DNA from 3 places in the Serratia sp. KH_031 genome. Region 3 is predicted to be linked to each of the others. Evidence: predicted binding sites of a transcription regulator. Region 3 holds the regulator's gene; each other region holds the start of a gene.
The links. The regulator ArgR, encoded in region 3, controls arginine synthesis, uptake and breakdown. The targets are predictions, from matches to a motif close to ANTGAATAAAAATACANT.

Region 1 (4,353 bases), 290 kb from region 3:
GCACCGTGGCACAACGCATCAGCACCCACTTTCAGCGCCAGCTCGACCTGCGCTTTAGCGATAATTGGCCGCGCCATTGAAGTGCCCAGCAGGTAGCTACCTTCGTATAAAGCACCGGTCTGCAATACTGGATAAACGTAATCACGGATGAATTCTTCACGCAAATCCACCACATGGCACTCAGAGGCACCGGATTGCAGCGCTTTTTGCTCCACTCCTTCCAGATCGCCACGTTCTTGACCAATATCCGCCACGAACGCCACGACTTCACAGCCACCGTAGTTTTCTTTCAACCATGGAATGATCGCCGAAGTATCCAGACCGCCAGAGTAAGCCAGAACGATTTTCTTGATGCCTTTGGTTTGCATGTTGTTATTCCTTGTCATTCTAAATTTTAAAAATTTAAGCCAGGATCCGGGTGCCGATTGACACGCCGTTAAATAAAGCAGGGAGTTGGTCGGCATGACGCCAACTGGCAATGTCCACCGGACGGCCAAGGGTACGTGCGGCATCCAACGCCGCATTCACCTTCACGACCATACCATCGGTGATGATGCCTTGAGTAATCAGTTGTTCCGCTTTTTCTGCGGTCATTTCAGCAATACGTTGCCCTTTACCATCGAGGATACCGCTGACGTCTGACAGCAAGATCAAATCCGCCCCCAACGTCGCCGCCAGCGCCGTCGCAGCCTGATCGGCATTCACGTTCATCAACTGGCCTTCGGCGGTGATACCGATGGAGCTGATCACCGGCAAATAGCCTGAATTCAATAACAAGTTCAGTAAGTCTGGAGAACCCGGTTGCGCGTTGCCAACGTGCCCTAACGCCTCGTCCAACTGAGTGACGCTAACGCTACCGCCATCTGCCAAACTCAAACCCACTGCATTGATTTTGTGTTTTACCGCCCATGCCAACAAAGTTTTATTAGCCGTCCCCGCCAAGGCACCAGTAATGATGTCAATCTGATCAGCAGGTGTGACACGCAGGCCATTTTTCTTTACCACTGGCAGAGAAAGTTGCTTCATCAACTCATCCACCAAACAACCGCCACCGTGGACAATCAGCAATGGGCGTTGATGCTCGGCACGATAAGCGTCCAAAGCGGTAAACAACCGCTCCAGCGCTTCTTCGCTATCCAGTAACACGCCACCGAGTTTAATAATTAACGGGTTCATCGTTGTTTCATCCCACATTAAAGTAATGACTGGGTTTCCGGGAACCCAAAGCGGATATTCATACACTGCACCGCCTGGGCGGCAGCACCTTTCAACAAATTGTCTTCTACTGCCACCGCGATCAAATGTTCGCCCTGTACGGCAAAACCGATATCGCAGAACGGCAGACCTACCACCGATTTCAACGCCGGGACACCTTTGTCATACAGTCTAACCAGCGGTTTGTCATCGTAAGCCGCGTGATAAGCTGCTGCCACGTCTTGCGCGGTAACGCCGGATTTCAGACGGCAGGTAATGGTTTCGAGAATGCCACGTGGGAAGTTGCCCAGGTGTGGCGTGAAAATCACCGGGATACCCAAATGCGCGGAGATTTCCGGCTGGTGACGGTGAGTGAAAATGCCGTATGGTTGCAGGCTGACCTCACAGAAACTGGTGGTCAGACTGGCTTTACGTCCGGCACCGCTGACGCCGCTGGTCGCGTTAATCACCGGCCATTGGTCGAGATTCAGCAATTGTTTCTCGATCAGTGGCTTCAGCGCCAATTGCGCCGCCGTTGGGTAGCAACCCGGCACGGCAATCAACTGCGCCTGTTTGATTTTCTCGCTCTGCCACTCTGCCAGACCGTATACCGCCTGCTCTAACCAACCGCCGTGCTGATGTTCAAAACCGTAATACTGGCTGTAGAAATTGGCATCTTGCACGCGGAACGCACCGGAAAGATCGAACACCACGCAGCCCGCAGCCAAAAATTCTGGGGCGATGTCGTGACTGACTTCATGGGAAGTGGCGAGAAACACCACGTCGATGCCTTTGGCGGCTTCAGCCACGTCAACCAAGGGTTGCAGCGGCAGATCGACGATCCCTTTTAGCTGGGGATGCAGATCGGAAAGTAATTTTCCTGCATCTGCACTTTGCGCTGAAACCGCTAAAGCGGTTATGTTCATGTGTGGGTGGCGATTCAGATACGTCGTGAGCTCCGCTCCGGCATAACCGCTGGCACCAACAATCAGCGTGTTCAACATGTGGCCTTACACCTTCTTACCCGTCGTACTTGAAGCCGCAGCGTTGTTGGCTACGTGCGCTCACCCCAGTCACATAGTTATCTATGTTCTTGGGGATTCTCGCACTTGCCGCCTAGCTGCAACTCCAATTACTTTGGGTATAGTTAACGGATAACAGGGCTTAGCCGCATCGTTGCGCCGTTCACCCACCAGGTCGGGCGTTGATGTTTTTGTAAACATCCGGGTATCGTGTTCCCTTACGCACCAGCTTACTGTATTTTTATTCAAAATAAATGCATGAATATTGATACTATCACAACCAAGGGCTGTCAACAGTGAAGATGAAATTACCTCCATTTATTGAGCTGTACCGGGCGTTGATCGCTACCCCAACAATCAGCGCTACCGATGCCTCCCTCGATCAGAGTAATGAAGCATTAATCAACTTGCTGGCGGAATGGCTTGGCGATTTGGGTTTCCGTGTCGATGTGCAGCCAGTGCCAGATACTCGTAACAAATTCAATCTGTTAGCCAGTATTGGGCAAGGTAGCGGTGGTTTGCTGCTTGCGGGGCATACCGATACCGTACCTTATGACGAAGGACGCTGGACGCGCGATCCTTTCACTCTGACCGAGCACGACAACAAGTTGTACGGGCTGGGTACCGCCGATATGAAAGGCTTCTTTGCTTTTATCCTCGATGCGGTGCGTGATATCGATGCCAGCAAACTGACCAAGCCACTGTACATCTTAGCCACCGCAGATGAAGAAACGACGATGGCGGGCGCACGTTATTTTGCCGCCTCGACCAAAATTCGCCCGGACTTCGCCATCATCGGCGAACCCACGTCGCTGAAACCGGTACGGGCGCATAAAGGCCACCTTTCCAACGCGATTCGTATTGTCGGGCAGTCCGGCCACTCGAGCGATCCGGCTCGTGGAGTGAATGCCATTGAGTTAATGCACGAATCCATCGGCCACCTGATGGAACTGCGTAAAACCTTGCAGGAACGCTACAACAATCCTGCTTTCGCCGTGCCTTATCCAACCATGAACTTCGGCCATATCAATGGCGGTGATGCCGCGAACCGCATCTGCGCCTGTTGCGAGTTACATATGGATATTCGCCCGCTGCCGGGGATGACGCTGGATAACATCAACGAGTTGCTACATAGCGCTTTGGCACCGGTTCAAGAGCGTTGGCCGGGTCGTTTGACTATTGATGAACTGCATCCGCCGATCCCAGGTTATGAGTGCCCAACCGATCACCACATGGTGGCGGTGATTGAGAGATTATTAGGTACACGCACCGAAGTGGTTAACTACTGCACCGAGGCACCATTTGTGCAGGAAGTCTGTCCAACACTGGTATTGGGGCCAGGTTCGATCAATCAGGCGCACCAGCCGGATGAATATATCGATATTGCATTCATCGAACCGACACGCAAGCTGATCGGTCAGTTGGTCGATCATTTCTGCCACCAATAAACCCAAGAAATGGTATGGGTAATGTTTTATCATTACTCATACCTATTAATAAGTAGAAAAAACACGTAATAAGCCAAACTGATAACCGGCGCTCCGTAATTAAATTTCACAAAATGCGCCGATTTTGATGTTTTTTTGCTAAAAATAGTGTCAATTGACGATTGGACGGGTAAGCAGCTAGATGAAACCGACGGTCTTTATCTAGCAGGTGAAATTAACTTACAAAATAGAAAACACACAAAGAACTGGGTCAGGGGTTATATGAACGAACAATATTCGGCAATGCGAAGTAATGTCAGTATGCTCGGTAAGTTACTCGGCGATACCATCAAAGAAGCGCTGGGCGAGCATATTCTCGATCGCGTTGAAACTATCCGTAAACTTTCCAAGTCTTCACGCGCAGGTAACGAAGCTCATCGACAAGAACTGCTGAATACGTTGCAGAACCTGTCTAACGATGAGTTGCTACCGGTAGCTCGCGCTTTCAGCCAGTTCCTCAACCTGACCAACACCGCCGAGCAGTATCACAGCATTTCGCCAAACGGCGAGGCCGCCAGCAATCCAGAAGCACTGGCGCAGTTGTTCAGCCGTTTGAAAGACAAGAAACTCAACAATAAAGAGCTGCAAAACGCGGTGGATCAACTGTCCATCGAGCTAGTGCTGACCGCACACCCGACAGAAATCACCCG
Region 2 (4,353 bases), 1.6 Mb from region 3:
TCGGTATTGCTTTGCACGATGCCAATGGCGATTTGCGTGTTCACTTCCAACTCCCCGATGGCAGTATAAAATCGGTGCAACCTAGTCGTTTACCGATGTATGAAACCGCCTACGCCATGACGGTTCACAAATCTCAAGGCTCTGAGTTTGACCATACGGCTCTGGTATTGCCAAACCATTATCTACCGGTATTGACCCGTGAGCTGGTCTATACCGCTATCACCCGTGCACGCCAACGGCTCTCGTTATACGCCACCGATAACGTGTTAGCGAATGCCATTCGCACACCGACTCAACGCCGTAGTGGGTTGGTAGAAAGGTTAAAAGCAGAATGACAGGGGAGCATTGCTCCCCTCAAGCATTACAAATCCGCCAGCAGGATCTTGGAACGACGTTGGTAGTTGTACAGCGCTTGTTTTTGCATTGGCAGCACTTCTACATCGGCTGGGGTAAAGCCCCGCTCTTGGAACCAGTGGATACTGCGGGTGGTGAGAACAAATAGCTTTTGCAGCCCCATTTGGCGTGCTTGCGCTTCTACCCGTTGCAACAGCATTTCACCACGCGATGAGCTCCGGTAATCCGGATGTACCGCGACACAAGCCATTTCACCGATGCGTTCTTCCGGGAACGGATACAGCGCCGCACAAGCGATGGTCAGATTATCGCGTTCAATAATAGTGAATTTGTCGATCTCCATTTCCAACTGTTCGCGCGAACGACGCACCAAGATACCTTGTTGTTCCAGGGGACGAATTAGTTCCAGAATACCGCCGATGTCATTAATGGTCGCGCGGCGTACCTGCTCGGCACTTTCCATGACGATTTGTGTCCCGATACCGTCGCGGGAGAACAGCTCTTGCACCAGCGCACCATCCTCTTGATAACTAATCAAATGGCTACGACGTATACCGCTGCGGCAGGCTTTGACTGCGCCACGCAGGAAACGCACGGTGCCTGAGTGGTAATCACCACTGGTTTCCAGTTCCTCGAGGCGACGCTGAGCATCATTGGGAAATAATTCGGAAATAATATTGCCTTCTGCATTGGTCACGCCTTGTGATGAGCAGAAACCGATCATTTTTTCAGCCTTCAATTTGATCGCCAATTGGGTGGCGACTTCTTCGGAGGTCAGGTTAAAACTCTCGCCGGTCACGGAAACCGCGACTGGGCCGATGAGCACAATGGCTTTGCTATCTAGCTGGCGATGAATAGCTTCTTCATCAATACGGCGAATACGACCGCTGTGGCAATAGTCGACGCCATCATCGATGCCTAACGGTTGAGCGATGATAAAATTACCGCTGACCACATTAATGTGGGCACCTTGCAATGGCGTGTTGTTCAGGCTCATCGACAAACGAGCGGTGATATCTAATTGCAATAATCCAGCCGCCTGTTTGACCAGCTCTAACGTCTGGGCGTCGGTCACGCGGGTATATTTATGGTAAACAGGTTCTAAATTATGTTGCGCCAGATTGGCGTCGATCTGGGGGCGAGCGCCATAAACCACAACTAAGCGAATTCCTAGACTATGCAGTAGCCCAATATCGTTGACGATACTGGGGAAGTTTGGGTGTTCGATGGCTTCACCACCGAGCATGACCACAAAAGTCTTGCCACGGTGGGCATTAATGTAAGGTACTGAGTGACGGAATCCTTGAACCAGCTCTGTACTACGTTCCTTCACGGCACATCCTCTTTGCATATTTATACGGTATTTTTGTATTTTTATTCTTTTCTTGTATTGATGGCAAGTAAGAAATTATCCGTGCTCACCTATTAATGGCGTTAATTCGTTAACAAATTGAAAAACCATAGAAAGATTTTCTGATGACAGCACCGGGCGGATTAGTTAAAGTTTTTGCCAATCTTATTTTATTGGCGTTTTTTTAATCTGTTACCTGTTGGAGCCGCATGACAAACTCGAATCACAATCTGGGCCGCCGTCGTTTATTACAAGGGGTTGCCGCAACCTGGTTGCTGAGTGTGAGCCGTGTGGGCTTTGCCGCTTCGTCACATGTTATTGCCGTTCGTGTTTGGCCTTCCTCAACCTATACCCGCGTCACGCTAGAATCCAATATTGCACTGAAATATAAACAGTTTGCGTTGACTAACCCTGACCGTATCGTGGTGGATATTGAAGATATCAACCTGGATAGCGTGTTGAAGGGCATCGCCGAACAAGTGCAAAAGGGTGATCCGTATTTGAAGCAGGTGCGTGTCGGCCAGTTTGACCAAAATACCGTCCGATTGGTGCTGGAGCTTAAGCAAAGCGTGAGTCCGCATATGTTTACCCTCGCGCCAGTGGCTGAGTACAAGAACCGCTTGGTGTTGGATCTTTATCCCACCAAAAGTGCTTCCGGTGAAGAGTATGATCCCCTATTGGCATTGCTAGAAGATTACAACAAGGGCGATCTGGAAAAGACCTTGCCTGCACCGGCAGAAGCGCCACAACCGGGCAAAGCGGGGCGTGACAGACCGATTGTGATCATGCTGGACCCGGGACATGGCGGTGAGGACCCAGGGGCGATTGGTAAATTTAAAACGCGTGAAAAAGATATCGTCTTACAGATTGCACGTCGTTTGAGCACCATGATTAAGCGAGAGCCAAACATGAAGGTGTTTATGACGCGTAATGAGGATGTGTTTATTCCGCTTAAGGTGCGGGTGGCAAAAGCGCGTAAACAACGTGCCGATCTGTTTGTTTCGATTCACGCTGATGCTTTTACCAGCCGTGCGGCACGGGGTTCTTCGGTATTTGCCTTGTCGACAAAAGGGGCGACCAGTAGCGCTGCTAAATTCTTGGCTCAAACTCAGAATGAGTCGGATCTGATCGGTGGTGTGAGTAAAAGTGGTGACCGTTATCTGGATCACACCATGTTCGATCTAATGCAAACAGCGACCATTAATGACAGCCTGAAATTCGGTAAGGAAGTGCTGAACCGAATGGGGAAAATTAACCGTTTGCACAAGAATCGTGTCGATCAAGCCGGTTTTGCGGTGTTGAAAGCACCGGACATCCCATCGATTCTGGTAGAGACCGCGTTTATCAGTAACGTTGATGAAGAGCGTAAGCTGCGCACCAGTCATTTTCAGCAACAAGTAGCGGAATCCATTTTGGCAGGGATTAAGGCGTATTTCTCCAACGGCGGAGCACTGGCACGTCGGTAGAGAGGATTGGCTACCCAAAATAATTCGAATCGCATCAAGGCGGCGACGCAGCGAAGCCCCGGGAGCTTACTTCAGTAAGTGACTGGGGTGAGTGAGGAAAGCCAACACAGAGGCGGTTTGAAGTATGAAGGGTAGATACAAAAAAACACCCGTTAAGGTGTTTAATTGATGTCATCAAGATTGGTTGCGGAGGCCGGATTTGAACCGACGACCTTCGGGTTATGAGCCCGACGAGCTACCAGGCTGCTCCACCCCGCGTCCGTCTTGATGCTTATGTTATCGAAACTAATCTTTCATCTGACACTGCTAATACAGTATCAATTGGTTGCGGAGGCCGGATTTGAACCGACGACCTTCGGGTTATGAGCCCGACGAGCTACCAGGCTGCTCCACCCCGCGTCCGTCTTGATGCTAGATTATCGAAACCAACCTTTCATTTGATACTGCTGGTACAGTATCGGTTGGTTGCGGAGGCCGGATTTGAACCGACGACCTTCGGGTTATGAGCCCGACGAGCTACCAGGCTGCTCCACCCCGCGTCCGATGGAAGCGCACTATACGCTGCATTCATTATGTTGCAACCATTTTTGACCATTAATCTAATGAAATGCATTTTTTTGCTGAATTACTCCCCATGTTGCGTTCTTTTTCATCATTGTCTGCTGCTTGGGCTTTTTTAATTCCTGAGATTCCTTTATCTGGGAGCGTTTGCTATCGTTCGTTGGTAGATCCTATTTGTGTGAGAGCGGGTAATGAAAGGACGTTGGAGTAAGTACCTACTGGGTGGGTTAGTGGTTGCGGTGTTGGCTGGATGTTCCTCTAAGCCAACCGATCGTGGGCAACAGTATAAAGATGGCCATCTGGAACAGCCGTTGGAATTGGTGAATCAACCAAACGCTAAAGGTACGCCGGTGAACGGCAAGGACTACTCAAACCAATTGATGGAAATCCAATATGCGTCTCCGTCTTTGTTTAATCGCAACAACAACACCTATCAGGCGGTAGAGAGTTGGATGGCTTCGGGGGCTGATACTAGCAAGCTCGCGCAGTACGGCCTCAGCGCTTATCAAATGGAAGGGGCAGACAATTACGGTAACGTACAGTTTACCGGTTATTACACGCCTGTATTGCAAGCACGTTACACCCCGCAAGGTGAATTCCGTTATCCGCTGTACCGTATGC
Region 3 (4,353 bases):
GGCAGGCGGTTTGGGAAATGTACTGCCAACGTCACGATACTCCGGCGGATGCCTCTTGGCTCACCACTGTCCGTCACTATGAACAACAAGTTTTAACCCAACGTTAAGGAGCACACATGCAACGTATTTTTTCTTCATGGTTTATTCAGGGCATGGTGAAAGCCACTGGCGACATGTGGCTGAAAGGTTGGGATGAACGTAACGGTGGCAATATCAGTCTGCGGGTGGATGCTGCTGATGTAGAACCGTATCGCGATGAGTTCTATAAAGCACCGCGCTGCGTGGAACTGACTCAACCGGCAACAGAGCTGGCGGGTTGTTGGTTCCTGGTGACGGGTTCCGGTAAGTTTTTCCGTAACGTGCAAATCGATCCGGTAGATAACTTGGTGCTGCTACAAATTACCGATGATGGCATGGCTTACCACATCCATTGGGGATTGGTGAATGGCGGCTTGCCGACATCTGAATTGGCAGCTCACTTCCAGTCGCACGTGGTACGCAAACAGGTTTCCAATGGCCAAGACCGCGTCATCATGCATTGCCACGCCACTAACTTGATCGCGCTGAGTTATGTGTTACCGCTGGATAACGCTAGCTTTACTCGCAAACTGTGGGAAGGCAGCACCGAGTGTTTAGTGGTATTCCCAAACGGCATTGGCATCGTGCCATGGATGGTGCCAGGCACCGATGGTATCGGCTCCGCCACCGCCGAACAGATGCGCTCCCACAGTTTGGTGCTATGGCCGCATCACGGCATTTTCGGTACCGGACCGACGTTGGACGACGCTTTTGGTTTGATCGACACCGCCGAGAAATCCTCAGAAATTCTGGTGAAGGTTTACTCGATGGGCGGTATGAAACAGACCATTACGAGTGTGGAACTGGTTGCCCTTGGTGAGCGTTTTGGTGTTACGCCAATGTCAGCAGCTCTGAAAGATTGAGGGAAGTATCATGATCCGCAAAGCCTTTGTCATGCAGGTAAACCCTGATGCCCATGAAGAGTATCAACGCCGTCATACGCCGATTTGGCCAGAACTGGAAACGATTCTTAAGCAGCACGGTGCTCATCATTACGCTATTTATCTCGATGCAGAACGTCATTTGCTTTTTGCCACGCTAGAAATTGAATCGGAAGCTTGCTGGAACGCAGTGGCGCAGACCGAAGTATGCCAACGCTGGTGGAAGTATATGCAAGAGATTATGCCGAGCAACGCTGACAACAGCCCGGTGAGTCAGGAGTTGAAATCGGTGTTTTATCTCGCGTAGTGGAGCTCTCTCCGTGTATGGACTCGTATTTTTGAGTCAAAAAAGCCCTCATAAATGAGGGCAAGGGGTTCGTCGGATAGGACGAATATATTTGGGGATGCACTTTGCTAGTGAACTCGGCAGTGGCAGTGACGAGGGTAATCAGTTCAGCAAATGTGTAATCCCTTATTTTATTTGTAGATTTCAGCAGTTGCGTGGAAGTTACCTTCGTTACGCGCTTCAATGACTCGATATGCGGTCGCGCCTTTGGCGTCTGCTTTGGCAGATAGTGCAGCACGGATATCAGAAGGCGCTGCGGCAACACCACTTACGGTAATAGTCCCGACAGGCTGCAGCTGAGCGGCTTGGGATGCATCGATGGATTGTGCTGCAAATGCACCAAAGGAAAGCATAGATAAGATGCTCAGGGTTGCGATAGTAGTTTTAGTTTTCATAATTTCACCTCATCGTATTCTTTTATAAGTTTTCGTCAACTGTGATTCACGTCACGAAAATGAGTATATGCCTAGTAACGTAAAAAATTAATAGCTAGCTAACAATTTCTAGTGAAACTTTGTTATGAAATTAGCTATCGTTTATAACCACAGAGAATAAAAAACGCTCGCAAAATGATCTTTTGATGATAAATATCAATAACTTCAATCCAATGAGTGTCTTTGACTAAAAGTGCGAAAGATATCAGCATTGATCACTGCCTACATAGAAATGACATGAAAATATGCTGCCATGGGGGGGAAAGGCAGTGATAAAGCGCAGAGAAAATAAAAGAGGCGAACAAAACGTGGCCGTGACCACGCTTTGTTAATAGAGGTTATTACAGTTCTTGCTCGAACAAGGAAAGAATCGCTTCGTACAGCTGACGCGCAGTAAAGGTATTGGCTGGCGTCACAAAAATAGTATCGTCACCGGCGATGGTGCCGAGAATACCTTCAGATTTACCCAGTGAGTCCAACAGACGGGCAATCAGCTGCGCTGCGCCGGGGCTGGTGTGGATCACCACCACCGCATCATTATGATCAACGTCCAACACCAAATTCTTCAGCGGGCTGGTAGTGGTTGGGACGCCGAGTTCTGCTGGAAGGCAATACACCATTTCCATTTTGGCATTGCGTGTGCGTACTGCACCAAACTTGGTCAGCATACGCGATACTTTGGATTGGTTGATATTTTCGAAGCCTTCATCTTGCAGCGCTAAAACGATCTCGCCTTGAGAACTGAATTTTTCTTCTTTCAATAACGCTTTAAACGCCTTGATCAGATCTTCCTGTTTTGCGGGATTACGCATTTGGCACCGTGGAATGTTGACAATGGATGTCATTATTATGCATATAAATGAATTTTTATGCAAAAAAAGAAAGTCAGGCGAAAATAAAACCGCCCAGACAACAAGGAAAGGGCGCCATTTTAACAAAATCGATTCGCCATGAATATGCCTTTCCGTTAGCGGAAATAGTGGCAAGGTTAAGTGAATAAAATGTTATGAAAATGATGTTGTTCTGGTGCGGCGTAAGGGTGTAATGTAACGCCCGGTTAACTCGCTAGGTGAATAATCTCATGTTATTTATGATTAGTATGCGTTATGTCATTAATTCATAAGCCATTTAATCTAAAATAGGCACAAATCAACGAATTTATTGCGTCAGCTCGCAAACTGAATGTTAAGAGATTGTTTTTAAAGACGTAATAATTTATGGTCTGCCCCAAAGAATTCACGGCGTTTTTATATTTAAGATAATAAAGGAGTATAGGATGAAAGTTGCAGTTCTCGGTGCTGCTGGCGGTATCGGCCAGGCCCTCGCCCTTCTACTCAAAACCCAGCTTCCTTCAGGTTCTGAACTCTCTCTCTACGACATCGCCCCAGTGACTCCAGGTGTTGCCGTTGACTTAAGCCACATCCCAACCGCAGTTAAAATCAAAGGCTTCAGTGGCGAAGATGCAACTCCAGCCCTGCACGGTGCGGATGTCGTTCTGATTTCTGCTGGTGTTGCGCGTAAGCCTGGTATGGATCGTTCCGATCTGTTCAATGTGAACGCCGGTATCGTGCGTAATCTGATCGAGCAAGTGGCAAAAACCTGCCCGAAAGCTTGTATCGGCATTATCACCAACCCAGTAAATACCACCGTGGCTATCGCAGCAGAAGTGCTGAAGAAAGCTGGTGTATACGACAAAAACAAACTGTTTGGTGTGACTTTGCTGGATATCATTCGTTCCAACACCTTCGTGGCTGAGCTGAAAGGCAAACAACCGGAAGACTTGAACGTGCCAGTGATTGGTGGCCACTCAGGCGTCACTATTCTGCCATTGCTGTCTCAGATCCCTGGTGTTAGCTTCACTGAACAAGAAGTTGCCGACCTGACCAAACGTATCCAGAACGCGGGTACCGAAGTGGTAGAAGCTAAAGCTGGTGGCGGTTCTGCAACGCTGTCTATGGGACAGGCAGCCGCTCGCTTTGGTCTGTCTCTGGTACGTGCGCTACAAGGCGAAAAAGGTGTGGTGGAATGTGCTTATGTTGAAGGTGACGGCAAATATGCACGTTTCTTCGCACAGCCATTGCTGCTGGGCAAAAACGGTGTTGAAGAACGTAAAGATATCGGCACCTTGAGCGCATTTGAGAAACAATCGCTGGAAGGCATGCTGGATGTCCTGCACAAAGACATCGAGCTGGGCGAAACCTTTATCAACAAGTGATCATTTAGTCTTACTTGACTAAACACAGCCGCCGGGGCGATGTTCCGGCGGCTTTTTTGTGCCTTAAACTCATTGTTTGATACGGCTTTTACGATCCAAGAGACGGTGAGTAAAAGGATCAAAGTAGCGACTTGGCCAGATCTCCGCAGGATGAACACTCAATGCATCCGCAATCAACCATTCTCCTTTCGGCCACGGTCGTGACAAGGCATTCGCCAACGTTGAAGAACTGAGTCCTGCTTGGCGTGACACTGCTGCCAATGTCGTGCCTTTCTTGCGGAGTGCCGCGATCACATCTGCTGGATGCCAATCTGGGTTCCTTGAATTCATGTTCACATTCCTTTTTTGCTTAGAGAAAGTTCTATTAGTGGTATAACTAACAGGTTAAATTTAATCGTT

Region 1: argC (N-acetyl-gamma-glutamyl-phosphate reductase) is a predicted target of ArgR. The motif match lies at 2,449-2,466, and genes of this name have one in related genera.
Region 2: argA (amino-acid N-acetyltransferase) is a predicted target of ArgR. The motif match lies at 1,720-1,737, and genes of this name have one in related genera.

What each region holds. Positions count from the first base shown of each region.
Region 1 is NZ_CM174496.1:4,650,857-4,655,209, forward strand. Features, by position in the region: gene AC3ISQ_RS21045 (argininosuccinate synthase) at 1-368, opposite strand, end outside; gene argB (acetylglutamate kinase) at 403-1,176, opposite strand; gene argC (N-acetyl-gamma-glutamyl-phosphate reductase) at 1,194-2,198, opposite strand; gene argE (acetylornithine deacetylase) at 2,519-3,664, shown strand; gene ppc (phosphoenolpyruvate carboxylase) at 3,926-4,353, shown strand, end outside.
Region 2 is NZ_CM174496.1:1,144,139-1,148,491, forward strand. Features, by position in the region: gene recD (exodeoxyribonuclease V subunit alpha) at 1-335, shown strand, start outside; gene argA (amino-acid N-acetyltransferase) at 362-1,687, opposite strand; gene amiC (N-acetylmuramoyl-L-alanine amidase AmiC) at 1,915-3,171, shown strand; tRNA gene AC3ISQ_RS05030 (tRNA-Met) at 3,353-3,429, opposite strand; tRNA gene AC3ISQ_RS05035 (tRNA-Met) at 3,494-3,570, opposite strand; tRNA gene AC3ISQ_RS05040 (tRNA-Met) at 3,634-3,710, opposite strand; gene mltA (murein transglycosylase A) at 3,924-4,353, shown strand, end outside.
Region 3 is NZ_CM174496.1:4,357,406-4,361,758, reverse strand. Features, by position in the region: gene AC3ISQ_RS19680 (L-rhamnose isomerase) at 1-107, shown strand, start outside; gene rhaD (rhamnulose-1-phosphate aldolase) at 117-941, shown strand; gene rhaM (L-rhamnose mutarotase) at 952-1,266, shown strand; gene yhcN (peroxide/acid stress response protein YhcN) at 1,437-1,700, opposite strand; gene argR (transcriptional regulator ArgR) at 2,081-2,551, opposite strand; gene mdh (malate dehydrogenase) at 3,016-3,954, shown strand; gene AC3ISQ_RS19650 (helix-turn-helix domain-containing protein) at 4,024-4,284, opposite strand.